3 regions of the Staphylococcus nepalensis genome follow, and region 1 is predicted to be linked to each of the others. Evidence: predicted binding sites of a transcription regulator. Region 1 holds the regulator's gene; each other region holds the start of a gene.
What was found. The regulator Rex, encoded in region 1, represses fermentation and respiration genes when NADH is low (regulators of the CRP and FNR family bind a similar motif). The targets are predictions, from matches to a motif close to TTGTGAAATATTTCACAA.

Region 1 (10,941 bases):
TATAGGGTTATTGATTTGAGATACTGATAATCTATTAATTAATGCACCTATAAATGCATCGCCAGCACCTGTTGTATCTACTGCTTGTACTTTATATCCTAAATGACTAATGACTGTGCCATCTTTTAAATGAATTTCAGCACCATCTCTACCTTTAGTATAAATGACCGCTTCAACAGTGCCTTGGAACAGCCATGCGATCGCTTTTTGTTCATCTTCAAATCCTGTTACAAATGTTAATTCTTCGTCAGAAATTTTCACAATATGTGTTAATGGTAGAAACTCATGAATGGCTGCTCTACAAGCTGCTTCACTGTCCCATAATGGTAAACGTACATTAGGATCAAAAATAATAGTACCATTTACTGATTTAACCTTATCTATTAATGCTTTATGCGCTTGTTTCATTGGGCTGTCTACCAAATCTACTGAACAAAAATGTAGCATATCATTTTCCGATACTGTGATATGTGCTATATTGTTAGCATCATACAACATATCTGCAGATGGTTTGCGATAAAATGAAAAATCTCGTTCACCGTCCTTAGTTAAACTTACAAATGCTAATGCAGTGTTTGCTTCATTTGTACGCTGAATATAATCAGTTTTGACACCAATCTCTTCTATTGTGTCAACAATTAAATCTCCGAATGCATCGGTACCTAATTGCGTTATCATTTCAGCTTGTCCGCCCAATTTCGTCGTCGTACAAGCAACATTGCAAGGAGCGCCCCCTACCTGCCTTGTAAACCCTTCAACGTCTTTTAATTTTGAGTCCTTCTGGTCAGGGATAAAATCTATTAGTGCTTCTCCTATTGCAAGTAAACGTTTCATTTATTTATCATCCTTTAAATCATATTTTGTAAAATTAAGAAATACTTGTCCAGATTCCGTAGAAGCTTTTATACCTATGGCTTCATCATCCGTAAAAATTCTTGAAGTCATCACACGCTCACCATCATTACAGAATAGTTCAATACTTGAAGTATCAACAAATAATTGCAATTGAGATAAAGGCTTATCTAAATAGGTACTTCGTGTTTTTCCATCAACTGGTTCTGGCAATGTACCACTTTCACTGCGATCCAATGTGATTTTTCTTGTTTTCGTATTATAAGTGATGAGTGTCGATTGTAATTTAGATGCTCTGATTTCAAAATAGATCTCAGTAGCTTCATTTTCTAAAATATCAATGATTAACTCAAATTGTTTACCTTCATATGGATACAAAAAACGTGTAAATTTATTTGCATAACCTAGCGCTGTTTCCTTATTAGATCTCAATTGTTGAAGGGCCTTAATTGGACGTTGCTTTAAATTGCCTTGCTCAATGGACAAAATACGTGGGATTGTTAAACAATGTGCCCAATCATCAGAGTCAGAAGGATAATTTATTTCTGGCAAACCCATCCACCCTATTAGTATTCTGTTTCCAGAAGCATCTGTAAAAGTTTGTGGTGCATAAAAGTCAAAACCATGATCTAATTCATGAAAATCTCCATGATTCATATCTAAATTTTCGATATCGTATTGGCCCATGATATAACCAGATTGATATATATTTCTAAATTTCTCTCCTTCTGGTTCAACACCTTGTGGACAGAATAATAATAAATCAAAGCCATCTAAATTAAAATAGTCTGGACATTCCCACATATATCCAAAGGCATCTAGTTTTGTTTGAATTTCACCTTGAAACGTCCAATTAACAATATCTTTGGATTGATATTGGAGTATTCGGCCGAACCCTTCCTCATTTTGAGCAGCAATAAAGGCATAATAAATCCCATCTTTAACATACACTTTTGGGTCTCTAAAATGCTGTGTATAACCTGACGGAGGTCCCGATATCACAGCTTTAGGAAATTTATGTACTTCACCGTTTTTATGCACTTTAGCTATATGTTGTGTTGATTTTCGATTCCAGTCTTCATCTCTGTGATTGCCAGTATACATATAATATAAGTTATCTTGATAAACAAACGCACTGCCACTATACACTCCGTGACTATCATCTTTTGTATCTGGTTTTAATGAAATACCTTTATCGGCAAAATTGATTAAATCTTTACTTGTATATGTATACCAATATTTCAAACCATGAACAGGTCCTAAAGGGAACCATTGATGAGAAATATAATAGTCTCCGTTAAAATAAATAAGTCCATTAGGATCGTTTAATAGTCCTGTTTTCGGTTGTATATGAAATAATTGTCTATATTTGGATTGATTAACACGTTCTGTTAATTCATTTATTGTATCTTGATCCATATCTTCATAACGTTGATAACGTTCATCTCTTGTCCATTCACGCACTGTTTTTCCTCCTATTGAAAATTCTTCCGGATTTTGGTACCGGTTCCACTTAATATAATTTATCATACCATCGATTGTTTATATTTTAAATGACAGACTGACATCAATTAATATTTTAGACTCTGCTGGAACGTGTTGAATCAGTTTCTCTAACTGGTTCATAGCTACTTCACCAGCTTCTTCAAAGTGATATAGCACAGTTTGGATTGATGGGGAGACAATTTCAGTAACTGGATCGCCACCAAATCCAACAACCATTGGATTAAACATTTGATTTGATTGTTCTGAAATCACTTTATGCACTGCTAATGCAATAGAATCTGTCGCGCCTATAACTACTTCTAAGTCTGGCGATGCATTAAGTGTTTTCTTTACATCTGGCATTGCTTCTTTAAAATTGAATGAGGTTAATGTCATTTGAGGCATTACACCATTTACTTTCAAACCATCTATAAGCCCTTCTTTCCTCTGTATGCCAACTGCCTCATCGCTTTCTGTAACGCCAAAAAACTGAACACACGTAAAACCCTTTTCTCCAATATATTTTCCTACTAAATAACCAGCTCGATAATCGTCATGAATAACACAATTCAAATCAGTATGTGCTTGCCCAACGATGATGACTGGTACATCTATTTTATTAATCACTTCTAAATGTCGGTCAGTGATTTCTGTAGCCATAAAAATGATGCCATCTACTTTGCTTCTATTAAAGGTTTCTAACGCGTCTATTTCTTTTTCAATATCTAAATTTGTGTAATTAAGTAATAATCTATAATTTAAATTATCACAAATTGTTTTAACACCCTGAATAGTTTCATCAACAGCAAAAGAGTTCATACGGGGGATAATCGCACCTACCATATTCGTCCTTCTTGCTCTTAAACTTTGTGCAAATTGATTGGGTTGGTAGTTATTTTCACTGATAATTTTATCTAATTTTTGTTTTGTTTTATTACTGACTGAACCATTATTTAGATACCTAGAAACTGTACTTTTAGATACACCAGCAATTTTTGCAATGTCTTCAATGTTTTTCATAAATTTTCACTCTCATTAATTTGCTATTGTAAACATCATCTATTTTATCATATTGCAACCGCTTTAAATACTATTTAAAAATAAAATGAACTATGTTGGCTAAGAAACGCTTGTGCTTAAGATATTTGTTTCAATAAACGCCTGCCAATATAATAAACCATTGTGCTATCTATATTTAATTATCATAAATTGTCTTCAAAAATTGAACACTTAACGTAGAAAAACACCTTCGTATAAATTCATTTTATTATGAATCCAACGAAGGTGTTTATATATTATTTAAAAATTGGCTTTATTCACTTGGAATAAACCCAGATTTTTATTTCAATCATGAACATCTATATTTCAGTCCGACTATTTATTGAAAAGCATTATGCCTTTTGAACTGTAATTGTCCATGAAGCATCATCTAGCTGTTCGTAATTAGTCACTGGATAACCTTCTTCAGCTGCCCAGTTTGGAATCGCTTCTGTTGCTTGCGTGCAATCAAAGTCAATTTTTAACTCCTCACCATTTTCCAATGTACTCATTTTCTTTTGTGCTTCAATTAAAGGGAAGGGACATACCATTCCTACTGTTCCTAATTCATGTACCATAATTAATTCCTCCTTTAAGTTAAAATCTTAAGTCGTTTGAGTTTGCGTTGAAACTGTATGCTTCGCAGATTTTTCTACTTTTTGTGCTTTTTTCATTGGTTTGATAAATATAAAGTAGCTCATGAACCATGCACCTAATATCATGGAAGCAAGTGCTATCCAACCTTTCCACGACATTGTAGCTGTTTCTACTAATCCGTTTCCTATTGAACAACCGCCAGCTACTGATGCACCAAAGCCCATGCAAACACCGCCAATAATGCTGTTACGAATTGTTTTCTTATCTGGTAATCTCCACTTAAATTCTTTGGATCCTTTGGCTGCAATATAAGAACCAGCAAAAATTCCTAAGACAAGGAAAACACCCCAATCTAAAAGCTTAAGGTCTCCAGTTACGAAAAATTGAACTAAGTTTGCAGATGGCGTTGTGATTCCTAAACCATACATTCTTCCTGTAGATTCACTGACAGGCCATGCTAAAAGTGCAATGAGACCAACTGCTATAGCTGCTACAAATGGATGATATTTTTTCTCAAATAAATAATGACGAACGCCTGTAAATTTTTGCTTTAATTTCGGAACTGCAACTTTTGGTTTTGGTTTACGCAATGTTTTCACAACAAATGTGATAGTTATAATCGTTAATAACAAAACCCAAACCCAAGTTGGAATACCAGTTGTTTGTGACATACTAGTATTTACATTAGTTGGTTTATTAACCCCGTCCATTAAAGGTAACAATAAACCAAATTTAGTAGCAGCAGAAGTAAATGCATATGCGATAAGTGCTAACCAACTTCCAATCAATCCTTCTCCAGCTCTATACCATGTCCCAGTGGCGCAACCACCAGCTAATATGATACCAATCCCAAAAATAAATGAACCTATTACCGTTCCAATTATTGGATATGTTGATTCTGGAATTTGTACTAATCCAGTGGAAGTCAATATTAATAAGCCAATACTTTGTACAGATATCGCTATTAATAATGCGTAGAACATTTTGTTACTTTTTTGAATATACATATCTCTAAAACCGCCAGCAAGACAAAATCGTGTACGTTGCATGACAAATCCTAGAAGCGCACCCACGACCAATCCACTGATTATTAACCACGTCATAACATTACCTCTTTTCCGATAAAATCAATATGAATTATCATATTAGATTTATATGGAAATTTCAACCTTTAATGATTAATAATTTAAAAAAAGTATAAATTCACTAATTAAATATGAAACTATTTGGAAAATAAAAAAGCTTTTTATAAATGTATCGTCATGATTGGTGACTTACATCTATAAAAAGCTCAGTGCTTTAAAATCTTATTTATTACTGTAGTTTTTCATAAAGAATAATAAAGATTGTAGCTCAATTCCCAAATCAATATGGTGGACTTGAACATCTACTGGTGTATACACACGTGTTGGTGTAAAGTTGAGCACGCCTTTAATGCCAGCATCAACCAAAGTATCTACAACTTGTTGTGCAGCATCTTCAGGCGTTGTTAAAATCACAACATCTATTTGTTCTTGTTTTAATATATCAGTAGCCTTCGAAAATGGACTCACAGTAACTTGCCCAATTTCAGTACCGATCACTTCATCTCGTATATCAAAAGCTTCCGTTATGGTCATTTCATCATGAATAGAAAAGTTATATGTTAATAATGCTTTACCTAGGTTTCCTACACCCACGATGGCGATTTTAATTTCATCATTTTCACTAATTTCATTTTTGAAAAAATGTAATAAACTGTCAATATTATAGCCATATCCTTTTTTGCCTAATTCACCAAAATAAGAAAAATCACGACGTATTGTTGCAGAATCAATATTTAATCCTTCACTAATTGTTTTAGAATTAACTCTGTCTATACCTTTAGATTTTAATGTATTGACAAATCTATAATATAACGGTAAACGCTTCAATGTGGCACGAGGAATCTTTTCGCTTTGGTTAGCCAAGATCTTGTCCTCCTATACTATGATCTATTACTAATTAATCTTATAATTACTACAACATTATACATTAATACATGCTAAAAATAAACACTGATAGTTTTAACAATGCTTAGAATACGGTAGAATGATAATGGATAGAGAGGTGCAAAATCGGATGATATTATTACAACTAAATGATATAACAAAATCATTCGACGGAGAAGATATTTTTAATGACGTAGATTTTGAAGTTAAAACAGGCGAACGTATTGGTATAGTCGGTCGCAATGGTGCTGGTAAATCTACTTTAATGAAAATTATTGCTGGCGTCGAAGATTATGATAGTGGCCATGTTTCAAAGAGTAAAAATTTAAAACTCGGCTATTTAACACAGCAAATGACATTAAATACAAATCAAACTGTTATTGAAGAAATGTCTAAACCATTTGAGAGTATGAAACAACTTGAAAATGAAATGAAAAAAGAAACAGATTGGTTAGCGCAACATGCAAATGAATATGATACAGAAGAATATAAAACACATATTGACCGCTATGAATATTTATCAAATGAATTTGAACAACAAGATGGATATCAATACGAAAGTAAAATCAAAACAGTGCTTCATGGTCTGAATTTTACTGAATCAGATTACAACCGCCCTATTAATGATTTTAGCGGAGGTCAAAAAACAAGACTTTCACTAGCCCAAATGCTCCTTAGCGAACCTGATTTATTATTATTAGACGAGCCTACGAACCATTTAGACATGGAGACCACGCAATGGTTAGAAGGGTATTTGAATTACTTTAAAGGCGCTATTGTAATCATCAGCCATGACAGATACTTTTTAGATAAAATTGTAAACCAAATCTATGATGTTGCACTCGGAGATGTACAGCATTATGTAGGTAATTACAAACAATTCATTGAACAAAGGGATAAATATTATGAAAAACGCATGCAAGAATACGAACGTCAACAAGCTGAAATAAAACGCTTAGAAACTTTTGTAGAAAAAAATATTGCACGTGCTTCAACTACTGGCATGGCAAAAAGTCGTCGAAAAATGCTCGAAAAAATTGAAAGAATCAATAAACCAATGATTGATGCCAAAAGTGCGAATATCCAATTTAACTTTGATAGAAACACAGGTAACGATGTTTTCCATATAAAAAATTTAGAAATTGGCTATGAACAAGCTATCACTAAGGGGATTAATATTGAAGTTTCTAAAGGAGATCATATAGCCATTATTGGGCCCAATGGTATTGGTAAATCTACATTAATCAAGACAATTGCAGGCATTCAGCCTCAATTAGCTGGGCAAATTACTACAGGTGCCAATTTAAAAATAGGTTACTATGATCAAAAACAAGCTGAATTCAAATCAAACAAGACGATTCTCGATTATCTATGGGATCAATATCCCTCAATGAATGAAAAAGATATTCGGGCAGTGTTGGGTCGTTTCTTATTTGTTCAAGAAGATGTCAAAAAAATTATCAACGATCTTTCGGGTGGTGAAAAAGCCCGGTTACAATTAGCGTTACTCATGCTCGAACGCAACAATGTCCTTATATTAGATGAGCCAACTAACCACCTTGATATAGATTCGAAAGAAATGCTCGAACAAGCATTAGATCATTTTGAAGGAACCATATTATTTGTTTCCCATGATCGTTATTTTATTAATCAACTGGCAAATAAAGTTTATGATTTAGATCATGAGGGCGGCACAATGTATCTAGGTAATTATCAATATTTCATTGAAAAAAAAGAAGAAAATGCAGCTATCCAAGCCAAAAAAGAACAAGAAACTCCGACGCAATCTGAAGTAACCACCACGCAAAATAATAATTATTTTGATCAAAAACTTCAAAAACGAGAACAGCGGCAAATCGAACGGCAAATCGAACAAGTTGAAGCTGATATAGAAAACTACGAAAGTAAAATTGGTGAAATTAACGAACAATTAACCTTACCAGATATATATAGCAATCCTGAAGAAGCAAGTCGTTTAGCCAAAGAAAAAGAAGAAAGCGAACAAAAATTAGAACAAGTGATGTCTAAATGGACAGAATTACAAGAAAAGTTAATATAATTATGAACTACTCAAAAATACGGAATGATTTTATCATTTTCCGTATTTTTTATGTTTTTTTACACTCGAATTATTAACAGCGATAAACCTTATAACGAGAGCTGTCCACAGAGTTATCCTAGTTATCCACAAGCAAAAAGCAATACCATTTTGTATTGAATTTTCAGATAACAAGTCATATCCACACACATACACACTACTTATCCACAGGTTGTACACTAACTGTTGATAAGTACGCACGTTCCCTATTGACATCTAGCAAAGTTTATTTCATTTAACTAATTGTTTATTAATCCATTTAATGACATAATTATTGTAATCATTAAAAAGAGAGATCGGTCCTATGTTACCGTTATTTTGGTTTTTTATTGCTTTTATCATCGCTGCTTTCCTCGTGTCTATGATGACAAATATTGTGACAAATAAAAAATTAAAGCATGATATCCAGCTCTTATGGTCAAAGCAAAAGCCTCTAGAGAATTTTGTTCGGCCGAACCATATATAGTTATCAGTTTGATACATATCAATTTCAATATGATAAAAACGCATTAGTAGATGATAAAACTTATTCAGATTTAAACATTAACGCTATGTTTGAGAAAATGAACTTTAATTTTACAGCTATAGGGGAAATGAGATTATATGTAACCTTAAGAAAAATGTTTACAATCAGTAACCAAAGCTTAATACATAAATTTAAACATGATGAATCGTTTCGGATACAACTTTCTATACATTTAGCAGAAATCGGTAAAGCAATTTATCCAACATTCCCGGATCAACTATATACGGTTAAACGAAATAATTGTTTTATGTTATGCACGTATTCCCTTTGATTTTTATTATTTTTTCTTTTTTCAATCCTGGTTTAGGCATATTACTAACGATACTTAGTGCCATTTTTAATATGGTTTTAAGCGGGGTGCTAAAAAAGACATTCAATCAAGATTTAAATTCAATATTTTATACATCAATGGTTATTAAAAAAGCGTATGCGCTACAAAAAATTGATGGCGTCCCTACGATAGACGTTGATTTCAGTCATTTTAAAACTGCTCGTAAACTGAGTGGATTGTTAGGAAAAGTTAATACGTCTGAAGATGCTATGGTATTTGCTTTTTTATTTAAAACTATGTTTATGCTGGATTACCACATTTTTCACTTAATACAAAATAGTTTTAAAAAATACGAGTCCGAAGTGATGTCATGTTACGACTATATAGCAAATATTGATAATCATTATGCTGTGGCATTATGGAGGGAAACATTAACACAATATACATTTCCAGAAGAAAACGAAGCAAGCACACTGGAATTTGAGGAAATTACACATCCCCTACTTGATTACGCAGTGCCTAATGATTTAGAGATCAATAGTCATATTTTACTAACTGGTTCAAACGCTTCCGGTAAGTCTACTTTTATGAAATCTATCGCGTTAAATCTTATATTAGCTCAAACAGTATATACCGTGACCGCAAAGCATTTCAAATTTAAACCAGGTTTAGTTTATACTTCTATGGTTAATCAAGACGATATATTATCTGGCGATAGTTATTTTATGACCGAGATTAAATCAATAAAGCGTTTATTTGATATACAAACAAATAACACGGTTTATTGTTTCATAGATGAAATTTTCAAGGGAACAAATACTACAGAAAGAATTGCAGCTTCTGAATCTGTTTTAAATTACTTAGGCCCCTGTAAACATTACAGAGTGATTGCTGCAACTCATGATATTGAATTAACTTCATTATTAAAACACAATTATATAAATTATCATTTTAATGAAATCATTTCTGACAATGAAATTACTTTCGATTACAAAGTGAAATCTGGCAAAGCAGATACGAGGAATGCTATTGAACTATTAAGAATTATGGATTTTCCTGAACAAGTTTATTCACGTGCTCAGGCGTCATCCTCTTAAAATGATTTCATGGTGTAAATTAAGTTTTTACGCAATATTGTTTAATCTTAAAACCAAAGGCGAGATGCAGAAATCATATCCTTCTAAACCAATGTATCTTATCCTAGCAAACCTAACTGAAAACCATACAATTATTGAATTTTTTATAGGTAATGAGAGACCGATGTGGTCTCTTTTTTATGTAAAAGAAGCTTAGTAAAGTGTAGTAAATAAGCGAAACCTCTTTACTAAGCACTGCACGTCTTCATAACCATTTGACGTATTTAAATTTATTATTCTGCATTAATCATCCAAGTTACGCCAAATGGATCATTGAACATACCATAAAGATTAGACCATTCTGTCTTACCTAAAGGTATTGTTTCTTCACATCCTGCTATAATCGCTTTATTAAAAAAGTCAATCGCAAGTTGTTTCTCCACTTCATTATGATAGTCAAACGTAAATGTTACAATCGCACCACTATTATCAATTTTTTTATTTTTCCATGTATCACTACAATAGAATGTTTCTCCTAAAATTTTGAAGGACGCATTCATTGTAAAGTTTTTATCGACTTGATATTCTTCAGGCATATCCGCAAACATTTCATGATCTCCGCCTACACTCTGAATATCTGTTGCACCTAAATTTTTTTCGTAAAAATCTAATGCAGCTAAACTATTTTGAAAGTTAAAATACTGAACTGATTTCATTTCAAAACCCCCTTTTTTAATGCGTGAATCCATACAAAAACACTAAAATACTTATACCCCATTTCTCACATTTAAACTTTTTAACTTAGTATGCTATACAAAATTACTTTTTACTTAAAAACAAGATCTAATTTACTTCAATACAAATTTTTATATCAAATTTAAATATTAAAAAAGCAGAAAATGAAACCAACCATCAAGTTGATGTCATATTTCTGCTTATCTAGTTACTTTTCTCTTATTTGACTGAAACAAACGTAGAAATACATGAGCTATTATATTTTTAAATAATTATTTAACTATTGAAAATTG
Region 2 (10,941 bases), 950 kb from region 1:
AGTGAAAAATGGTCGAATATTTTCTTAATCCCATTTGGGTATTTTAATCGTAGATTTTCAATTCCTATCAACTTTCATGCTCCTTATAAATTGTCATAATCTTTTTGGGTTGCAGGTCTAAATAATTTAGTTACACCGGTTTGATCTAATATTTTTACGATATAATAAGATAATAATCCAGCAACTACAATACCACTAATTAAACGAAAGGCGATATATAGTGTTAAATTCCACCCAACAATTTCTCCTAAATATCCATATGCAAAATCAAGTGGAAGTGTAGAGATAGAGGCTAAAAGGCCTGCTAATATTGCTACCATAGCAGAACGTGATTTATATCTAAAAACAGCAAAAATAACTTCACATGCTAATCCTTGAAGCAACGCATATACTATTGTGGGAATATCAAATCTACCCATAACAATCGTCTCTCCAGCGCCTGCAGCAAATTCAGCTAATAAAGCAATCCCAGCTTTCGGTATAATTAAATAAGCCACAATAGCTGCCATAAACCAGGCGCCATATGTGAGCTCTTCAAGATGAAGACCTGAAACCTGCACAGCTTTATAAACTAAAGTCCATATATTATAAATAAGCGCAAAGACAACTGCTATAAGTACAGTTACTAAAATTTCTGATAGCTTTAAACCCTTTGACATAAATTCTCCTCCAAAAAAAACGCACAACCTTCTAGAAGTTGCGCGCTAAACATAGGCATATGGATACAGAAAATATTGTATCGCAATACACTTTCCTACGCTAGCTTAATCTAGATCAGGTTCAAAGGGTTTGAGGGTATACCTCATCTCAGTCACTAAACACCCCTAGTGCGAATATTAATTTTAAATTTAACTATAATGTATGATTTTTCACCACTTATGTCAAGACGTATCGAGAATAAACTAAAGATTCACGAATGTTAAAGTCATTAGGTGCAAAATAGACGTTGCGATTTCGAAAGTATTGCATTATCCTAAACCGGATAGAACTCATATTGTTTATAAAAAGCATTATATCATATAAGGCTCATCATAAAGAGGAAAACAGAAACCAGATTTTCAAAAATGATTTCATTGTTCAACTCTGGTAAAGATGACTAGAAAATATACAAGAACGATAAGGGTAAAACCATCGTGTGAGTGTATGCTCATGTTCATGTCTAAGCATCACTAACTCAACAGAATTAAGAAGCGAAACTTTATACTTTAGTTTTAATTATCTACTGATACACACTAATTATATATGTATAAATATGTTTCTTATTTCTTTACAAAAGTTAATAGAAGTAGTTGAGCCATAGGTAAACAAAATACATAAAAAAACTAGGTTGCTAATCCTCATCGTAGAAAGAAGTCAACAACCTAGCCATATATAGTGTCTCAATAGAAGTCTATATTGAAAGTCCGACCTTTAGTAACGATATAACCTCTGTATCTTTGAATCAACACATTTTTTAAAGCGTTATACCGAATTTTAATCTAAACTGTCCTGAACGTTTTTCTTTGTTTCTTCAGTATTATTTTCAGCAGTTTCTTTTTTATCTTTTAATTTATCTTCAGCTTCTTTTGCTTTTTCAGCTGCTTTTTTATTTGCTTCTTCTTTACTCATAATTTAACACTCCTTCACAGTAAACATGACTTACAGTTATTATTTACCACATGAAATGAAACGTAAACAATAAGTATAGATGAAACTTTAATTCTTTGATTGTAAAATATTTGTTTAGTAATTTAAATTTAGTGGAAAGTTGACTATACCACTTTTTTCTATCATACTATAGACTTATTTATGGATTTATTAAAGACAAGAACAAAATGTTAATATATAATAACTTTGAGGTGAATGGTATGTCTTTTTTTAAGAAACACGCTGAGATATTATATAGTTATATAATAGGCATCGTTTCGCTTTTCACAGGTCTCATCATTTTAATAAATTTACCCATGATCCATGATTTAAAGGATAAGGGTAAAATAGAATTACATATTCATAATGTTTGGGATTTTATAAATGCATTTTTTGCAGAAATCATAAGAGTTATGAGTAATTATATAGGGAATTTTCCTGTTATAAGTGCGATATTAATTATTTTATTTGGTGTTGCAGTTATATTAATTGGGTTTGCCCTTTTAAGAACAACGAAATATGATTATGATGTTTCAATCTTCTTTTTAGTTATAGGTATTCTTTTTTTTATTATAACGTTAATTCTAATGACACAAGTTTATAGCTTTTTTGCTATCATTTTTATCATCCCGTTTGTTATTCACATTGGGTATATCGTGTATAAAGATGAATTAAATCCAAAACACAGAAAATATCACTATTTACTTATTATTTTCAGTTACGGCATGAGTTATTTAATTACACAAATTGTGTTATATGGAAGAATTGACAGTGATGAAATTATTCCAATAGATATATTAAGTGTAAACACATTCTTTATATTAATGTGGTTACTAGGGCAAATGTCAATTTGGAACTTCTTATTTTTAAGAAGATCATTACCGTTGACAAAACAAGAATTAGGTGAAGAAGAACCTGAATTATCTAGAGCGAGCAAAGATACAGTTACAAACCAAACAAAAGAACATTTGAAAAATTTACAAGATAAGACAACTGAGTTCACACGCAAAACCCGTAGAAGTGTCGATATTCAAAAATTAAGAGATAAAAAAGATAAATTTATCGAAAAATGGAAGAATATTATTGATATTCAAGAAGATGATATTCCAAATTGGATGAAAATACCAAAATGGGTTAAATCGGCGTATGTAGAAATATTTTGTGGTGTTGTATTATTGTTCTTTACAATTATAGAATTTAATAATAGAAACGCATTATTTGTATCAGGTAATTGGGAAATTTCTCAAACACAGTATGTAATCGAATGGATTACTTTATTATTGTTGATGTTTATTATCATTGCCTATATATTAACTACTATAACGAACTTCTTGAGAAATAAATTCTATTATCTACAGTTATTTATGATAAGTCTATTATTTTTCAAATTAGTAACAGAATTTATGAATATTATGGTTCATGGTCTATTACTATCAATTTTCATTACACCAATATTATTAATTATGTTAATTGCAGTAACAGTATCATTCATTATTAAATTACGTGAACCTTCAAGAGATTAACAAACAAAATATAACTTTAAATAAGGAACCTGAGATATTGATCAATATCTCAGGTTCTTCTACGGTATGCATAGTGAAGAATTGAATTAAAATTGTGATTATAACAAGTCATCTATGCAAGCATCCTGAATTCTGCATGCCTTTTCAGCCATCTTTACAAGTCTGAAGCAAAGGAATTTCTAGAGAAATAGAGTGAAAACGCGATTTTTTGTCTTACTTTTATTATTTTTAAATAACTAATGAGGTGAGTTTACATGTAATACATTATATTAAGCATTGCATATAGTTAATATTTATTTAAATATAAATGATGTTACTATAATTATTGAGATGATAGAATAAGAAAGCATTAATTACAAAACATTAGAAAGGCTGACATATATTTATGAAAACTGCCACATTAAATAAAGGTAAAGAAATGAAATATTTAAATGGTTACCCGCTGATTGATGATGAGGATGTTTTTGCTCATGATCATTTAAAAGAAGGAGATTTGTTCTTATTAGTAAATGATAAACACCAATTTATTGCAACTGCATATGTAGGAAGACAGCATAAAGGGCTTGGCTGGGTATTAAGTTATGATAAAGACGAAGAAATTAATATCCGCTTTTTTGAAAGTCTTTTTGAGACAGCTAAAGAGGAAAGGTCATATTTTTATAATATTGAAGGAACTAACGCTTTTAGAGTTTTTAATGGTGAAGGTGACGGCGTTGGAGGGCTAACTATAGATAATTATAACGGTCACTTTTTAATTCAGTGGTATTCTAAGGGCATTTATAAGTATCGCTACCAAATTTTAAATGCATTAAAGAATGTTTTTAAATATACTTCACTTTTTGAAAAAATGCGTTTTAAAGACGCTCATATAGAGGGCGGTTTTGTTGATGGAGAAGTACCTGAATTTCCAATTGTAATCGAAGAGAACCATACTTTTTATAACGTAGATTTAAACGATGGACCTATGACAGGTATATTCTTAGATCAAAAAGAAGTACGAAAGAAATTAAGAGATCAATTTGCAGATAATAGATACTTACTCAATATGTTTAGTTATACAGGTGCTTTTTCAGTTGTTTCAGCAGAAAAAGCAAAAGTGACTACTAGTGTAGATTTAGCTAACCGTTCTCGATCTTTAACAGAAGAAAATTTTGGATTGAATGCAATTGATCCAAAAACACAGTACATTTTTGTTATGGACACATTTGATTACTTTAACTACGCACGACGTCATGATTTAATTTATGACACGATTGTTATTGATCCACCTAGCTTTGCTAGAAATAAAAAGAAAACTTTTTCAGTGTTAAAAGATTACGATAAATTAATATTAGGCGCCTTAGAAATACTTTCGCCAGGCGGGACGCTATTATTATGTACGAATAACAGCACATTTTCATTAAAAGCCTTTAAAAAAGTTATTAAAGATACTTTAAACCGTGCAGAAGTTGATTTTGAATTTTCAGAAGTAATGGGCTTACCAAAAGATTTTAAAACACATCCTCACTACAAACCATCAAAATATTTAAAAGCTATTTTTGTAAATGTACAATAGATCACTAAAAATAGGGTAATGTTTTTAATATACTAGCATTTACAAGGAGTGAATATCATGAGTATTAAAAATAAAATTACAAATAGTGTGACCCAAAAAGTTGGAAATAAAGTGTTAAACATTGAAGATGTGAAAAATAAAAATAATTTACCCACTACACATATTGAACTTGAAGAGCGCCGCGAACGCGCTCAAGCAATTGTTAGAAAAAAATCAGTATTATCATCGAGTGTTAGTGTTGTACCCATACCAGGTTTGAATTTCGGTGTAGATATTAAGCTGATGAGAGATATAATTGAAGACGTTAATAAAATCTATGGTTTAGATCATAAACAAGTTAATTCAATGAGAGAAGATGTAAAAGAGCGCATTTTTGCATCGGCAGCCATTCAAGGCAGCCAATTCATTGGTAGAAAAGTATCTAATGCAATCTTAAAGGTTGTTATAAAAGATGTTGCAAAGCGTATGGCTGCTAAACAAACGAAATGGTTTCCGCTTGTTGGACAGGCTATTTCTGCCTCTATTAGTTATTATTTTATGAAAAAAATAGGGGACGATCATATTGAGAAATGTGAAAAAGTTGCTAAATCTTTAATGTGATAGTGTAGCGTTTTCAAAAAAGAGACAATATTCACGGATTATTGTCATGTCATGGGTGCAACGAATTGAATTTATATATATAATTTGGTAATGTTATTATATAAAACTATGCTAGGTTTTATAATAAACTAACGATTCTAACTATACGAAGGAGACATTATATTATGGAACAAAAATCATATGTAATTATTGACGAAACAGGGATTCATGCACGTCCAGCTACAATGCTTGTTCAAACTGCATCAAAATTTGATTCAGATATTCAATTAGAATATAACGGTAAAAAAGTTAACTTGAAATCAATCATGGGTGTTATGAGTTTAGGCGTAGGTAAAGATGCTGAAATCACAATCTATGCTGATGGTAGCGATGAAGCAGACGCAATGGAAGCTATTACAGATATCTTATCTAAAGAAGGATTAACTAAATAATATGTCTAACTACATTAATGGTATTGCTGCATCAGATGGTGTAGCTATTGCTAAAGCATATTTATTAGTTGAACCCGACCTTTCATATAACAGCGAAAAGGTCAAAGATGTCGACGCAGAAATTGCTAAGTTTCAAAAAGCTATTGAAACATCTAAAGTTGAATTAACAAAAATTAGAAATAACGCTGAGGAAAATCTTGGTGCTGATAAAGCAGCTATTTTCGATGCGCATTTATTAGTTTTAGATGATCCTGAGTTAATTCAACCGATTGAAGAAAAAATAAAAAATGAACAAGTTAACGCACCAACTGCACTTTCGGATGTAACTGGACAATTCATTACCATCTTTGAATCGATGGATAATGAATACATGAAAGAACGCGCTGCAGATATTCGTGATGTATCTAAGCGTGTATTAGCGCACATTTTAGGTGTGGAATTGCCCAATCCGAGTATGATTGATGAAAGCGTTGTTATAATTGGAAACGATTTAACACCTTCAGATACGGCTCAATTAAACAAGGCGTTTGTACAAGGCTTTGTTACAAATATTGGTGGAAGAACTTCTCACTCAGCGATTATGAGCCGCTCACTTGAAATTGCTGCAGTAGTAGGTACAAAATCAATTACACAAGAAGTTAAACAAGGTGATATGATTATTGTTGACGGTTTGACTGGCGAGGTAATTATAGACCCTACAGAAGATGAAGTGATTGCATACCAAAATAAACGGGAACGTTTCTTTGAAGATAAAAAAGAACTTCAGAAATTACGTGATGAAGAAACAACAACAGTGGATGGAGAACATGCTGAATTAGCTGCCAACATTGGTACACCAAATGATTTAAAAGGTGTTATTGAGAATGGCGCTGAAGGTGTCGGACTATACCGTACTGAATTCTTATACATGGGCAGAGATGAAATGCCAACTGAAGATGAACAATTTGAAGCTTATAAAAAAGTTCTAGAAACTATGAAAGATAAAAGCGTTGTTGTGCGTACTTTAGATATCGGGGGCGATAAAGAGTTACCATATCTAAGCTTACCTGAAGAAATGAATCCGTTCTTAGGTTACCGGGCAATACGTTTGTGCCTAGATCAACCCGAAATATTTAGACCGCAACTACGTGCATTATTACGTGCATCAACTTACGGTAAATTAAGTATTATGTTCCCAATGGTTGCTACGATTAAAGAATTCCGGGATGCTAAAGCATTATTATTAGAAGAAAAAGAAAATTTAACAAATGAAGGTATTGAGGTTTCAGATGATATCGAAGTTGGTATCATGGTAGAAATTCCTTCAACTGCTGCATTGGCAGATGTTTTTGCTAAAGAAGTAGATTTCTTCAGCATTGGAACTAATGATTTAATTCAATATACAATGGCAGCTGACCGTATGTCAGAACGCGTATCATACTTGTACCAACCATACAACCCTGCAATATTACGTTTAGTGCAACAAGTTATTGAAGCTTCTCATAAAGAAGGTAAATGGACTGGTATGTGTGGAGAAATGGCTGGAGACGAAACTGCTATCCCATTATTACTAGGTTTAGGTTTAGATGAATTCTCTATGAGTGCTACATCGATTCTTAAAGCACGTCGTCAAATTAAAGGTTTGAGCAAAAATGAAATGGAAGAACTAGCACAAAGCGCAATTAACTGTGCTACTTCTGAAGAAGTACAAGCATTGGTAAGCGAGTATACTAAATAATAAAAAAAGCGGGAGAGAAACTACGTTTCTTAAAATGTTTTCGTAATCTCGCTCTGGCTAAAATGGTTTGTCTTCATAAATAGATAAATAGCAATTAAGAAGTCATTTTTAAAGGCTATGAGAGACCCAAATGGGTCTCTTTTTTTAGGCTTTTTGTCAAAGAGGATTGAATGGCTTACATGACTAAAGCCCATGCGTAAGTACTATTAAATCAATGAGTTAAGAAACTATGCTTAAAAAGGGAGTTCATGTTCTCATGAGAGTTAGTTATTGCTGATATGCTAGTAGAAGTCAAAACAGTATGGGTGTCTTAAACTTTTTTAATTCATAGTAAATAAACATCTTTTGAGTAAAAAAATGTTTATTTATTTGTTTTAGTGTTAGATTGAATATATACATTAAACTAAAATAATGTCATTGGTTAGCAATAAGATTTGCTTTTGCTGGTTCCTGGTTCGATTAATCACATATTGATATAGTGTGTAACGTCAATGGGGCACTTGGCTTTGTTTTGCTTTCAATCAGTTAAAATCCTGATATTATACCTCTATATTTAATGAGTGGTTAATTTTATCCATATCAATTTGATACATTGGTTCATTATTTAATAAAATAAATGGTGTTGCAAATGCATCGTAATCTATCATTTCATTTCGAAATTGTGAATGAGCAATATTTTTCTCTGTGTAAGTAATGCCTTTATCTGATAAATAGTTTTTGATAAAAGTACAAGGTGGGCAATCATTCTGTGTGTAAATAATAACATCGTTCATTGATCATCAATCCTTTCGATAATTAAGTTACTTTAATATAAATTACTTTTAATAATAATTCAAGTTATTAAAATTACATGCAATTGGTCATTAATTTGTCACTTAAATTTGAGTTTAACTAATTTTAAATCATAGATATTCTAGTTATAATGAATAGACGTTGTGATTTTTGTCACAAATAATTAAAAAAGGTGATATTATGGATTCAGTTGAATTAGCGCGTTTTCTAACTGCAATGACACTTGCAGTTCATATCATATTTGCAACAATTGGTGTAGGCGTGCCATTAATGTTTGCTATTGCTGAATTTTTGGGGATTAAGAAGAATGATCCTCACTATATAACATTAGCTAAAAGATGGTCTAAAGGTTATACGATTACAGTTGCTGTAGGGGTTGTGACTGGTACAATCATAGGATTACAGTTATCCCTATTATGGCCAACATTTATGCAAATGGGCGGTCATGTAATCGCGTTGCCATTATTTATGGAAACATTTGCATTCTTCTTTGAAGCAATTTTCTTAAGTATTTATTTATATACTTGGGATAGATTTAAAAGTAAATGGACACATTTTTTAATTAGCATACCAGTTATTATTGGAGGTTCTTTCTCGGCATTCTTTATTACTGCAGTCAATTCATTTATGAATACGCCAGCTGGTTTTGAAATGAGTAAGGGAAAAATGATTAATGTTGAACCTTGGGTAGCAATGTTTAATGATTCATTTTTTGTAAGATCATTTCACGTTGTAGCTACCGCATTTATGACAATGGCATTTGTATTAGCTGCGATTGCCGCATTTAAGTTAATGAAAAATAAATTTAAAAAAGACGCCGAATATCATAAAAAAGCATTAAAACTAACAATGATTCTTGGAATCGTCTTTACTTTAGGTTCTATGCTAGCCGGTGATTTATCAGCTAAGTTTTTACATCAAGAACAACCAGAGAAGTTAGCTGCATATGAATGGCATTTTGATACAGAATCAAATGCTAATTTAGTGCTTTTTGGAACTTTAGACGAAGAAACTCAAGAAGTTTCCGGTGCAATTAAGTTACCAAGTATACTCAGTTTCTTAGCAGATAATAACGTAAATACTGAAGTTAAAGGATTAAATGATTTTCCAGAAGAATTACATCCGCCAATGATCGTACACTACTACTTTGATTTAATGGTTTCTATGGGTGTCTTCTGTTTAATTATTTCGGCAGCATTTATATTAACGCTATGCTTTAAAAAATTACGGAGATTCACTTATTCCAAACCAATGTTATATGGTGCCTTACTAACTGGGCCAGCAGCTATGCTTGCTATAGAGTTTGGCTGGTTCCTGACAGAACAAGGACGTCAACCATGGATTGTGCGTGGTTATCTAAAAGTAGCTGACGCTGCAACACAAGCAGGCGGCATAACACTCGTGACAGTATTATTTGGTATATTATATCTCATATTGATTGTAACTTCTTCGTATGTATTATTAAGAATGTTTAAGAATAAACCAGCCTATAAAGAGTTTGAAGAACATTCATCAGAAAGAGGTGATGCATAATGGTATTCGCATATATAGGGATCGCAGTTTTATGGATATTCTTATTTTGTTATATTATTGTTGCCTCAATTGATTTTGGTGCTGGTTTCTTTACATTACATGCGAAAATAACAAAGCAAGATAAAAAAATTAATCATTTAATTGCACGTTACCTTAACCCTGTTTGGGAAGTAACTAACGTTTTCTTTGTTTTCTTTTTCGTAGGTATGGTTGGATTTTTTCCAGACTCAGCTAAATATTTCGGTACAGTATTGTTAGTACCTGCTTCAATTGCACTTGTATTATTGTCAATTAGAGGCGGATTCTATGCTTTTGAAAATTATGGGCCAGATACAAAATTACCTTGGTTAGCAATGTATGGTCTAGCTGGGTTATTTATACCGGCTGCTTTAGCTACTACGTTAACAATTTCAGAAGGGGGATATATCACTGGATCAAACAACAATTTAGATTTAAATTGGTTTGAGTTACTCTTAAGTCCATATTCATGGTCAGTAGTATTTTTAGCAATTATATCAGTGCTCTATATTTCGTCTGGATTTTTAACATACTACGCTTCGAAAGCAAATGATAAACCAGCATATAGTTTGTTGAGATATTGGTTCTTATTCTGGGGGCCTCCTATGATAGCCATTTCATTATTTGTCTTTCTATCATTAAGAATACAAAACGAGACCCATTTCTATACGGCAGTATTTGATTATTGGTGGATGTTTGCACTTAGCTTCATTTGTTTTGCAGGTGCCATGTTGCTTACTTTAATGAAAAAATGGCATGGTATCGCATTTATATTAGTTATTTTACAAATGGGCTTTGCGTTCTTTGGATATGGTGTAAGTAAATTACCATATATCTTATATCCTTATATACGTATAGATGAACACGTGGTTAATAGTAGTATGGCAATTGCTTTGATTATTGCATTTATTTTAGGTTTACTTTTACTTATTCCATCGCTAATATTATTATTGAGATTGTTTGTTTTTGATAAAGAATATGTCAAAGGTAAAAAATAAACTCATATATTAAAGTGCTGTAATGATAATTGTTTAAATTATTTAGATTTGATACATTTCAATTATCTTACTGTTTGGAGGACGCATATGGACAAAGAATATGTGGTTATAGGTTTAGGCCGTTTTGGCGGCAGTATTGTCAGAGAAT
Region 3 (10,941 bases), 860 kb from region 1:
TACGTTGTTTGTCCCCTCCTCTGTTAACGCCACTGTTATACCTGGATAGGCTGAAGCAAACCCCTTCATAATATTAGGGAAAAACATAATTCCAATGAGGGAAGGCAAACCCATTTTAATGTGACCGCTTTTAAGCATTGCATTATCTTCTAAACTTGAAATTAACGTTGAAATTGTATTAAGTATTTGTTTACCATATTGATAAACAATTTCTCCAGAATCAGTCAGTCTTACACGTTTATCTGTACGGTCTAACAATTCGACACCAAGTTCTGTTTCAAACGCCTTAATTGTTTTACTTAACGCTGGCTGGGAAATATGTAATGTTTGAGATGCTTTGGTAAAACTACCTTGTTGTGCAACTTCTAAAAAATAACTGATTTGGCGTATTTCCAAGTTTGTTCCCCCCTTTCACTATTACTAAAAGTTATACCTTTGATTATATTTATTCATTTTACTTATCATTTTTATAGATGTAAACTAAACATTATAAACAATGATGGAGGGATAGATATGTTAAAAAATAAAGTAGCAATGATTTCAGGATCCGCTAGTGGCATCGGGTTAGAAATTGCTAAAGTCTTTTTAAACGAAGGTGCAAAAGTCGTGTTTACTGATATTGATCAAGATAAATTAGACCATGTCGTTCAATCATTTCAAACAAAAAACTTTGAATGTATAGGTATTGTAGCTGATGTTTCCGATGAAGAAGATGTTAAAAAATTAGTAAATCAAACTGTAAAACATTATGGCCGTATTGATATATTAATCAATAATGCAGGTTTGCAACATGTAGCAAATATAGAAGATTTTCCAACTGATAAATTCAAACAGATGATCGATATTATGTTGGTTGGCACTTTTATTATGACTAAATATGTGCTACCTATTATGAAAAATCAGCAATATGGGCGTATCTTAAATATGTCTTCTATTAATGGACTTGTCGGCTTTTCTGGCAAATCTGCTTACAACAGTGCCAAACATGGTATTATAGGTTTAACAAAAGTGACTGCTTTAGAAACCGCACAAGACGGCATTACTGTCAATGCAATATGCCCTGGTTATATTGATACGCCACTCGTGCGTGGCCAGATGGAAGATCTTGCGAAAACGAGAAATGTCAGTATCAAGCAAGTATTGGATGAAGTGCTATTTCCGTTAATTCCTCAAAAACAACTAGTTGATATACAAGAAGTAGCTGATTACTCTGTATTTATTGCCAGTGACAAAGCTAAAAGCGTTACAGGTCAAGCCATCGTTATTGACGGCGGTTATACAGCACAATAATCTTCTCAACCTAAAAGTCTATTGGCATAGTTCGAAACAGCATGTCAATAGACTTTTTTATATATTTTATTTTTTCACGTGAAACACTTCGTTCATTTTAAACTCATATAATCAGTTGTTTTCATTAATTGACTATAGTGAACTCAGGCATCTGAATACTGCCCCGTTGGTTTTCAATCTTACTTCTTCAATCTATGCTTATTCTATCTCTATCCTAAAATGGATCAAGCTAGTTTTCGTTTAATCCAATAAAGGCCATACCATGTAACGTGTTTCCATTGTCTCTCTTTATTATTCTACTTCGCCTGTGGATGGGTTAAACTGTTTAATAGATTCTTTTCTTAATGCGTCTTTTTGTTCATCGCTAATATCAAAGTCGTTATTATACAATGTGCCTTCCCAACTACCATACATAGGATTTGGGAAAATAATGTATTTCTTACCAAATTCGTCTTTGTGTTTTTGCACAAATTTTTCACGTTCTTCAGCAGTAGGTTTTTTAGGTTCTCCAAAATCTAACAAGTTATCACCAAATAACATAACTAACTTATGGTCTTTTTCTACTGCTTGTCTACGTGATTCTTTACTTTTATCATTTTTACCTTTTAACAAAATATGATCTTCTGTTGCTTGTGGAATACCCTGCGCTTTTAAATTCTTTTGTGTCGCTTTAAAATCTTTGTCTTGGTCTCTATCAGAAATATAATAAATAGCTATCCCTTTTTGATCAGCGTATTTTAGAAATTCCTTTGCACCATATACAGGTTTCGCTGTTGCAGCTTCTACCCACTCGTGCCAACCTTCTGGATGTACTTTGTTATTTAAGGATGCATAACCTTGATAAGGAGAATTATCTAAAACTGTTTCATCTAAATCTAATGCGATTGCAAGTTTATGATCCCCTTTATTCTTTTTAATTTCTTTATCTAATTGGACTTGGGCGCTGTTATACCCTTGCAAATACAATGCTTTTGCTTCAGCGGAATTTTGATACCATGAAACAGCCATCGTATTTTCAGTACCTAAATTCACTTTTTCTTGCTGCTGATCCTGTTGTTCAACGACCGGTGCACTGCCCCCACTAGCGTTAGCAATTGATGTGTATGTAGAGAGTGGCGCAGCAACTGAAAATACCGCTGACAGTGAAAATGTCACAACATATTTTGAAAATTTATTCATATACTCACCTCATAAAATTTGATATATATTATATTTTAAAGAATATATTAATTTAAACAAAATGTGAATAGTTACTTTAAATATTATATTTTTCACATTGCCATAAGAAATATTTCATAGCTCTTTTTTGTAAATACACGTTTGCGTTGATCATTAAAAAAATTATTGCTAAATATATAATTTTTTTCCATTCTTTTTCTTTACAGCACTTTTTTATAAGGGTAGATTGATAATTGTAATGAGTAATCTGTGTAGAAAGAAGGAAAGTTCAATATGCAAAATTCAATAAGATACCGCAAATTCATTCTCCCCCTTGTCATCGGTATACTGATTTGGGCGCTGACCCCCCTTAAGCCAGAATCATTAAGCATACAAGCTTGGTATATGTTTGCTATTTTTGTATCAACTATTATCGCTTGTATTACGCAACCTATGCCAATTGGTGCTGTATCCATATTAGGTTTTACTTTTATGGTGTTGACTGGTGTTGCCGATATAAAAACGGCTGTGCAAGGGTTTGGTAATAATAGCATTTGGCTTATTGTCATAGCCTTTTTTATCTCAAGAGGCTTTGTAAAAACAGGACTAGGACGTCGCATCGCTCTAAGATTTGTGAAACGATTTGGTAAAAAAACATTAGGTCTCGCCTATGCGCTTGTAGGTGTCGATCTTATATTAGCCCCTGCTACACCAAGCAATACGGCCCGTGCGGGTGGTATTATGTTTCCAATTATTAAATCTCTATCAGAATCATTTGGTTCAGACCCTAAGCAAGGATCTGAGCGAAAAATGGGCGCGTTTCTAATTTTCACAGAATTTCAAGGTAATTTAATTACTGCTGCAATGTTTTTAACTGCTATGGCTGGTAATCCCCTCGCTCAAAACCTTGCAGAAAGTACTGCTCAAGTACATATAACATGGATGAATTGGTTTTTAGCTGCCCTAGTCCCTGGATTACTTTCTCTCATTATTGTTCCATTCATTATTTATAAAATATACCCACCAAGTATTAAACAAACGCCTAACGCTAAAAATTGGGCAGATAATGAGTTAACTAAAATGGGCAAAATCTCAATGCCAGAAAAATTTATGATTGTCATCTTTATCATAGCATTGACGCTTTGGGTTACAGGCAGCCTAATTCAAATTGATGCTACATTGACTGCATTTATCGCACTATCATTATTACTCGTTACTGGCGTATTAAACTGGAAAGATATTTTAAATGAAACAGGTGCATGGAATACATTAATCTGGTTCTCAGTACTTGTATTAATGGCTGATCAATTAAATAAACTAGGCTTTATTCCATGGTTAAGTAAACTGATTGCAACAAGTTTAGGTGGCTTTAGTTGGCCAATCGTACTGGTTATGTTACTCATTTTCTATTTCTATTCACATTATCTATTTGCTAGCGCTACTGCTCATGTTAGCGCAATGTACGCTGCACTGTTAGGCGTTGCTATTGCAGCCGGTGCGCCACCGTTATACAGTGCGCTCATGTTAGGTTTCTTCGGTAATCTATTGGCTTCGACAACACATTATAGTAGTGGACCTGCGCCAATATTATACGCGGCTGGTTATATAAGCCAAAAACGTTGGTGGACAATGAATTTTATCTTAGGTATCGTTTATTTTATTATATGGATTGGTTTAGGATCTCTTTGGATGAAACTCATCGGCATTCTGTAATACACTGTGCCGGTTCTAATTGAGTCTAGAACAAGTCAAACACTAAAAGAATTAAACAGTATAACCATTAGCTAGATAGATTGCCTTCCACTCATAATCATCATAAAAAACGCTGTATAAATGTATACAGCGTTTTTTCAAGTTATTTTTCAAGCGTTTAATCGTTGTAGTAAGACGCTCTATTAATATATTTTATTTTTTAATCATACTAGTTGTCCCATTATTCATTAGATTATAAAAATGATCAATCAGATCTTCTTTAGAAATAGGTGTGCTATCTTGTACCCAGTGCTTAATGAGTGAAATGCCTGCTCCCGATACATATCTCATAAAATTTGTTTGTTTTATACAAAACGAAACTTTGAGTTCATCATTTTAGACATACCTAATCACTAGATAGATGCTACACTTAAGATAAATATTGTGAATATTTTCACATAATAAAAGGAGACTATTTTTATGAAAAAGGTTTTTATCGCAGGCGCAATCCCTGAAATGGGACTTAGTCAACTTGAAAAACATTTTGAGGTTGATATGTACACAGGTAAAACGTTAATTTCTGAAGCATTATTAATTCAAAAAGTTCAAGATGCAGATGCATTAATCACTTTATTGTCTACTAACGTGAGCCGAAAAGTCATTGAATCGGCGCCAAAACTAAAAATCATAGCTAACTATGGTGCTGGTTTTAATAACATTGACATCCAAGCTGCCCGTGAACGCCATATTGATGTTACGAATACACCGATTGCTTCCACAAATGCAACAGCAGATTTAACGATGGGCGTTTTATTGGCTGTCGCTCGCCGTATTCCTGAAGGCGATCAACTTTGCCGTAACGAAGGATTCAATGGTTGGTCCCCTTTATTCTTTAGAGGACGTGAAGTATCAGGTAAAACAATTGGTATTATCGGCTTAGGAGAAATCGGTATGGCAGTTGCAAGACGTGCTAAAGGGTTTGATATGAGTGTGCTTTACACAGGGCCAAATCGCTATAAAGATAAAGAAGCTGAATTAAATGCTGAATACGTCACACTCGATGCACTTTTAGAACGTTCAGATTTTGTAACTATAAATTGTTCGTATAATGAACAATTAAAGCATATGATTGATTACCAAGCGATTCAAAAAATGAAACCAACTTCATACTTAATCAATGCATCTAGAGGGCCAATTGTTTATGAGGCCGAATTAGTCAAAGCACTTAAAGAAGGCGTGATTGAAGGTGCTGCACTGGATGTATTTGAATTCGAACCACAAATAACAGAAGCGCTTAAATCAATGAAAAATGTAGTCATTACACCACACATTGGTAATGCAACTTTTGAAGCAAGAGATATGATGGCTGATATTGCAGCGACAAACGTAGTGAAACAACTTAGCGGTGAAACACCCAATTATATTGTGAACTGACAGGAGTGAAAGCTATGTTACACACATCTAACCGTTTTTTTAAAATTAATGATTTACAACATTTTTCTGATGAAGCAGCGAAAAAAACAATATTCTATGAATCAACACATTCAGCCGGTGCTGTTTGGTGTCTAAAACCAGGTCAAACATTGCCTTGTCACACACACAAAGATGCAGATGATGTTTGGATGGTTCTCCAAGGCAAAGGTACATTTTTCACAAACAATAATAATCAAAAAACCATCCAAGCAGGTGATATATTTGTATCATTTCCAGGCGATGCCCATGGTATGACCAATACAGGCGACGAAGACTTTGTGATGCTAGGATTCGCTACCCCTATGCCACTCGACTTTAACCCCTATGAATGCCCTCAATAGCCATTATACAAATAAAAACCTAAGATGATTTGTTATACTAAAAAGGATTGGCGAGTACCGTAGCTCCCAATCCTTTGCTTCAATGGTGGGTAGACTAACCTCTCTCCTGCAGTAAATGCGTTTCCTATTTTTTAAATCATACTTTGTTGCTTTCCTTTTAACAATTCGTAATATAATCGGTAAGCTTTAAACAGGCAACTGCTCTGTATCCTTTTGTGACATCGTTCGTAATTCAATGACATGGTTTTTAAGATATTACTTTTAATTCAAATGGTTGCCAAGGTTCAAGTAAATCTAATAAAAAATGCTCTTCTTTTCTAACATGGCCTATGACATTTTTATAACCTTTGTTTACCATATCTTGTAATGCGATTTGCATTTCACCTTTGTAATGCCCGTATGCGTCATTACAAATCATAATATCTCCTTTAACAATTTGGTTTGTACTATTTGGAGGGAAATCTTCATTTTTATAATGCACACGACTCATAGTTGAACGTATCACGTAGTCTGATACATCCCCTCGGTTAAAATGAAATTCTTTTTCGATGACTTTTCTATCTAATGACGTAATATCATTACTCAAATAAACATCAAAGCTAGGCATAGTCAAATTAATTTCTGAGAGCGCTCGCAATTCTGATTCAGAAGCAAATGCGTTACCAATCAATAAATCATCTATTACATTTGTCATTAATAAATGCTTGGCTTGTACTGTTGTAAGTAAATTTCTATGGCTTTCTAAAGTAGGCAAACCTTCCATAATCTTCCACGGCCCTATCTTTCCTTCTTGTGAAGTCACAAAAGCTGCAGTTTTAATAGCATTTTTTTTATAAGACTCGCTCGTAGTTATCAAACGGTTGTAAGATAAACCAGTGTATGTTTGAGGATAAAAGTTATGGCAACCTATAAGTTGGTTCAAATTGGGTTTATAACTTAAGACATCTTCAATAAAAGTTGCGCTCACACTGATATTTAATTCTACAAACATATGCTCTTGGTTATAACTCATTTGTGCTATTTCTTGGGCTGAAAACCCAGCGTCCACGCGTATGCCTGATACACCTAATGATTTAAAAAAGGATAAATCTTTAGGCGTTAAATTCAAATCTTTAAACACTTTATGATTAATATCTGCAATAACTATCATATTGTTTTCTGTAGCAACTCTAACAACTGATTTAAACTTTTGAAATACCGCTTCATCATCATTTTTTACTGATAATAAATTTGTGAATACACGTTTAAACCCATATTTCGCACTTAATTCAATATAATGAATCATTTCTTCTAAACAAGATTGTGTCGGATAAACTGATATTCCTAATTTATGCATATACATTTACTCCTTATCTGATTTATACAAAATGCCTCTCATTTGTCGTTTATCAATAAGTACACGTGATTTTTCAAAAAAGAGAATACTTGCAAATATTAATAAAAACAACATAGCGCCCCACCCCAATATATTAATCTTTTCAAATATCAATACTGGGACAACAATGATAAATGGAATCGCTACAAGTAATACCCATCTATTAAAATTGAATTTGTTTACTATAAAATGAGCTATTTTGTAGCAGCAAAATACAAGAAAAAACAATAATATAATATAAACAAATCGTATCATATCAACACTTCTCTTCTAATTTTTTATATAAAACAATCATTTTTTCAATTAAATTTTTCTCACTAATGGCTGTCATCAAGTGATCTTGAGCATGAATCATTAATAACGATGTTTCTACTTTGTCACCATTTATTTCAGATTGTATAAGCTCTGTTTGTATATTATGTGCTTTACTCATTTCTTGCTTCGCTTGTTCCATAAATTGGTTGGCTTGTTCAAAATTAAATTCTGTTGCCGCATCAAGCGCTTCATATGCTAAGCTTCTTGCATTTCCACCATGTGAAATGATTTCGAATATAGATTGTTCATTTTGCTCGCTCATCTAATCCCCCATCTCATTTAATCATCGTTTAACGGATCGTTTATGTTACCTTGTTCTTGTTCTATCATTTTACGTTCATACATTTTGAAGAATGGATAATAAATGATAACTGCTACTATAAGGTTAAATACTACCAACACAAGGGCTCGCCAATCACCGTTTGTGGCAAATAATGCACCCAAGGGTCCGGGTAACGTCCACGGTGCTAATATTGTAATCTTTGCAATCAAACCTAACTTAAATACAAAATAAGTAATCGTTGTTAAAATCAGTGGAATGCCTATAAATGGTAAAGCAAGAATCGGATTCATTACTAATGGCGCACCAAATATAAGTGGTTCGTTAATATTAAATATGCTGGGTATAATGGAGAAGCGACCGACCTTCTTCAAATATTCTGATTTTGAAAATATCATCAATATACACAAACTAAGTGTTGCGCCTGCCCCGCCTATCCATACAAACCATTGGAAAAATGGTTCAACAATAATATGTGGTAACGGCTCACCTGCAGCTTTAGCATCGATATTTTGGTCTAATAAAGAAAACCAAATGGGTTGGAATACTGCACCCATGACAGCCACGCCATGTATACCAGCTGACCATAAAAGCACTATGAAGAATACTGGGATTAAAGCGCCTAATAAACTGTCACCCGCAAAATTGCCTAATGGTTCAAAAATTTTATTAATAATCGCATTTAAATCTATATTTAATATGACTCTTACAAACCAAGATATAACGATAATCACTATCGCAGGTACCAAAGATTCAAAAGAACGTGCAACTGATCCCGGTACTTGGTCTGGCATTTTAATTGTAAAACCTGATTTCACTACTAAACGCATCATTTCAACAGCAAATATCATTGATATAATCGCTACAAACAACCCGGATCCACCTAAGTCAGCCATAGGTAACACGTAACCCATTGCATCCCTTTGAGGTAATTTATCATCCAAATTAACCGGTAAAGTCATCATTAGAAATGCGGCAAGTGAAAGTAAGCCGCCTGCCTGCCCATCCATTTTATAGGATTTCGCCAGACTATACCCCATTGAAAACGCAGCATAAACTGCCATTAATCCTAACGTCATCCTATTGGCTATCATTATTTTTTCAGCATGTGGTTCTACTAATTTTTCCAAAGCAGGTATCGGTGGCGATGCAAATAAAGTAAAAAATGAACCAACAATAATTAAAGGTAGTGTTGCAATAATACCATCGCGAATAGAGGTCAAATGTCTCTGTTCGGATGCTTTAGCCATGGGTGGCATCAATACTTTTTCAATCCATTTCAAAAATTTCTGCATAACATACACCCTTTGTTCACTTATTTAGCTTAGCGCTTATGCATACGTTTGTATTTGCTTTAAAATCTTAGGCGCCCCTATTGGCGTATATCCCATTGGATCTATGACATCTACAGGTTTATTTGCCGCTGCTCCCACCTCTTTGAATTTATCTAATCGATGTCTCACTTGAGGCGCTACTAAACCTAAATCATAGTCAATTATTTGATTTTCAAATGTTTCCGTTCCAACTGCTTTAATTTCTAAATTAAAATTTTCTTTTTCTGCTTCTTTCTTTACAGCGTCAACAATCATAGAACTAGACATACCACCTGAACAAACCATTAATACTTTCATATCAATACACTCCTCTAATATTTTCTTTTTTTAACTTTAACTGCTTGTCGTGTGTTCTCTAACAACTTCGTATACCTTTCATAATTTCTACTAGCTAATGATATAAATAAAATATCTATAACATTTAACATTGCGATGCGTGAACTCATAGCTGCACTCCTCACTGGCTTTTCTACAGAACTAAAAAACAAATTAATATTTGCTAAATCAGCTATGTAATTCTTACTATATTTAGTTATAGAAATAATTTGCGAGCCTTTGTCACGAGCTAATGACAGAGACTGTATCATATCTTCTGTTTGCCCCGTGTTCGAAATGGCAATGACAACATCTTCATTCGTTAAATTAGCACTCAATGTCGCTTGTTCATCGTAGCTCTTACCAACCTCGCACCATTTATCAATACGTGTTAACTTCTGTTTCAAATCTTCTGCGATAATAGATGAAGCTCCAATACCAAAAACACAAATTTTCCTAGCTTTATTTAATATTAATATTGCTTGCTCTAGTTCCTCAGGTGATAAAATTTGAGCAGTATTTTTTATAGATTTAATGTTACTTTGAGAAATGCTATTAATCACACTTTCTTTTGAATAGTTCATGTTTAATTCATCATAATCAGGGCCTCTTTCGTTGGCGTTATTAAGTTCCATTGCAATTTTCATTTTCAAATCTCGAAAACCCTTACATTTAATTTTTTTAGATAACCTAACAATCGTCGCTTCACTGACATTTGTTAGGTTTGCTAGATGTTGTATTGAACTATTGATTGTTTCATGCGGGTGATCTATAACATATTGCGCCACCCTATATTCCGATGGATTCAAATTCGTTAACGATGATTCCAATAATATTAAAGTATTTCTAATAACCATCACCTCTTTAAAACAATATTTCGTATTATTTATAATCTACAAAATATTGTTTCGTGTGTCAAATTAAATTATTAATGTATATTCACACTTATATATGTCTGCTTATTTTGTTAATACATTTGGTTATGCTATAAAAATCTCCTATTAATATAATTGTTTCTCTAATCAAGCTACGCTCTTTTTTGTATTAAGTGTACATATTCATCCTTGTGTTACCATTGCTTTTTCATTAAATAAAAATGGATTACAGGGTGAAGCAGACTTCGTGATTACCAATTTTTTAGTAATGAGTTATTAAAATAGTATTGATAGCGTTATGATTCATGACTTTAATTCAAAGAAGCTCACACTAAAAGCATGTTTTAATTTCACGAAATTTTTTTATAAAAAAGTGAACTTATCACGTTAAACATACGTATATATTAGTGAATAGCATAAAAAGGGGGCCTTACGTACAAAGTGAATGTGATGATACGTTAATTTGTTACTTGTTTTCAGGCGATTCGAAATT

Region 2: a site for Rex is predicted at 8,386-8,403, ahead of BJG89_RS09745 (cytochrome ubiquinol oxidase subunit I). Genes of this name have one in related genera too.
Region 3: a site for Rex is predicted at 2,550-2,567, ahead of BJG89_RS01120 (anion permease). Genes of this name have one in related genera too.

Annotation. Positions count from the first base shown of each region.
Region 1 covers NZ_CP017466.1:1,094,511-1,105,451, reverse strand. Annotated here, with positions in the region: gene BJG89_RS05060 (carbohydrate kinase family protein) at 1-834, opposite strand, end outside; gene BJG89_RS05055 (sucrose-6-phosphate hydrolase) at 835-2,316, opposite strand; gene BJG89_RS05050 (LacI family DNA-binding transcriptional regulator) at 2,395-3,357, opposite strand; gene BJG89_RS05045 (sulfurtransferase TusA family protein) at 3,729-3,953, opposite strand; gene BJG89_RS05040 (YeeE/YedE family protein) at 3,981-5,075, opposite strand; gene BJG89_RS05035 (redox-sensing transcriptional repressor Rex) at 5,280-5,921, opposite strand; gene BJG89_RS05030 (ABC-F family ATP-binding cassette domain-containing protein) at 6,073-8,001, shown strand; partial or broken gene BJG89_RS05025 (MutS-related protein) at 8,345-9,934, shown strand; gene BJG89_RS05015 (VOC family protein) at 10,207-10,629, opposite strand; gene tsaD (tRNA (adenosine(37)-N6)-threonylcarbamoyltransferase complex transferase subunit TsaD) at 10,921-10,941, opposite strand, start outside.
Region 2 covers NZ_CP017466.1:2,048,722-2,059,662, reverse strand. Annotated here, with positions in the region: gene BJG89_RS09785 (ABC transporter ATP-binding protein) at 1-71, opposite strand, end outside; gene BJG89_RS09780 (ECF transporter S component) at 84-659, opposite strand; TPP riboswitch at 735-836, opposite strand; gene graF (glycopeptide resistance-associated protein GraF) at 1,474-1,608, opposite strand; gene auxA (lipoteichoic acid stability factor AuxA) at 1,848-3,149, shown strand; gene BJG89_RS09770 (class I SAM-dependent rRNA methyltransferase) at 3,535-4,704, shown strand; gene BJG89_RS09765 (DUF697 domain-containing protein) at 4,762-5,304, shown strand; gene BJG89_RS09760 (phosphocarrier protein HPr) at 5,469-5,735, shown strand; gene ptsP (phosphoenolpyruvate--protein phosphotransferase) at 5,737-7,452, shown strand; gene BJG89_RS09750 (glutaredoxin family protein) at 7,992-8,225, opposite strand; gene BJG89_RS09745 (cytochrome ubiquinol oxidase subunit I) at 8,425-9,777, shown strand; gene BJG89_RS09740 (cytochrome d ubiquinol oxidase subunit II) at 9,777-10,793, shown strand; gene BJG89_RS09735 (potassium channel family protein) at 10,881-10,941, shown strand, end outside.
Region 3 covers NZ_CP017466.1:237,542-248,482, reverse strand. Annotated here, with positions in the region: gene BJG89_RS01135 (LysR family transcriptional regulator) at 1-396, opposite strand, end outside; gene BJG89_RS01130 (3-hydroxybutyrate dehydrogenase) at 514-1,290, shown strand; gene BJG89_RS01125 (5'-nucleotidase, lipoprotein e(P4) family) at 1,582-2,469, opposite strand; gene BJG89_RS01120 (anion permease) at 2,743-4,161, shown strand; gene BJG89_RS01115 (NAD(P)-dependent oxidoreductase) at 4,621-5,574, shown strand; gene BJG89_RS01110 (cupin domain-containing protein) at 5,589-5,954, shown strand; gene BJG89_RS01105 (DUF871 domain-containing protein) at 6,202-7,290, opposite strand; gene BJG89_RS01095 (PTS lactose/cellobiose transporter subunit IIA) at 7,586-7,906, opposite strand; gene BJG89_RS01090 (PTS sugar transporter subunit IIC) at 7,924-9,219, opposite strand; gene BJG89_RS01085 (PTS sugar transporter subunit IIB) at 9,256-9,555, opposite strand; gene BJG89_RS01080 (MurR/RpiR family transcriptional regulator) at 9,570-10,430, opposite strand.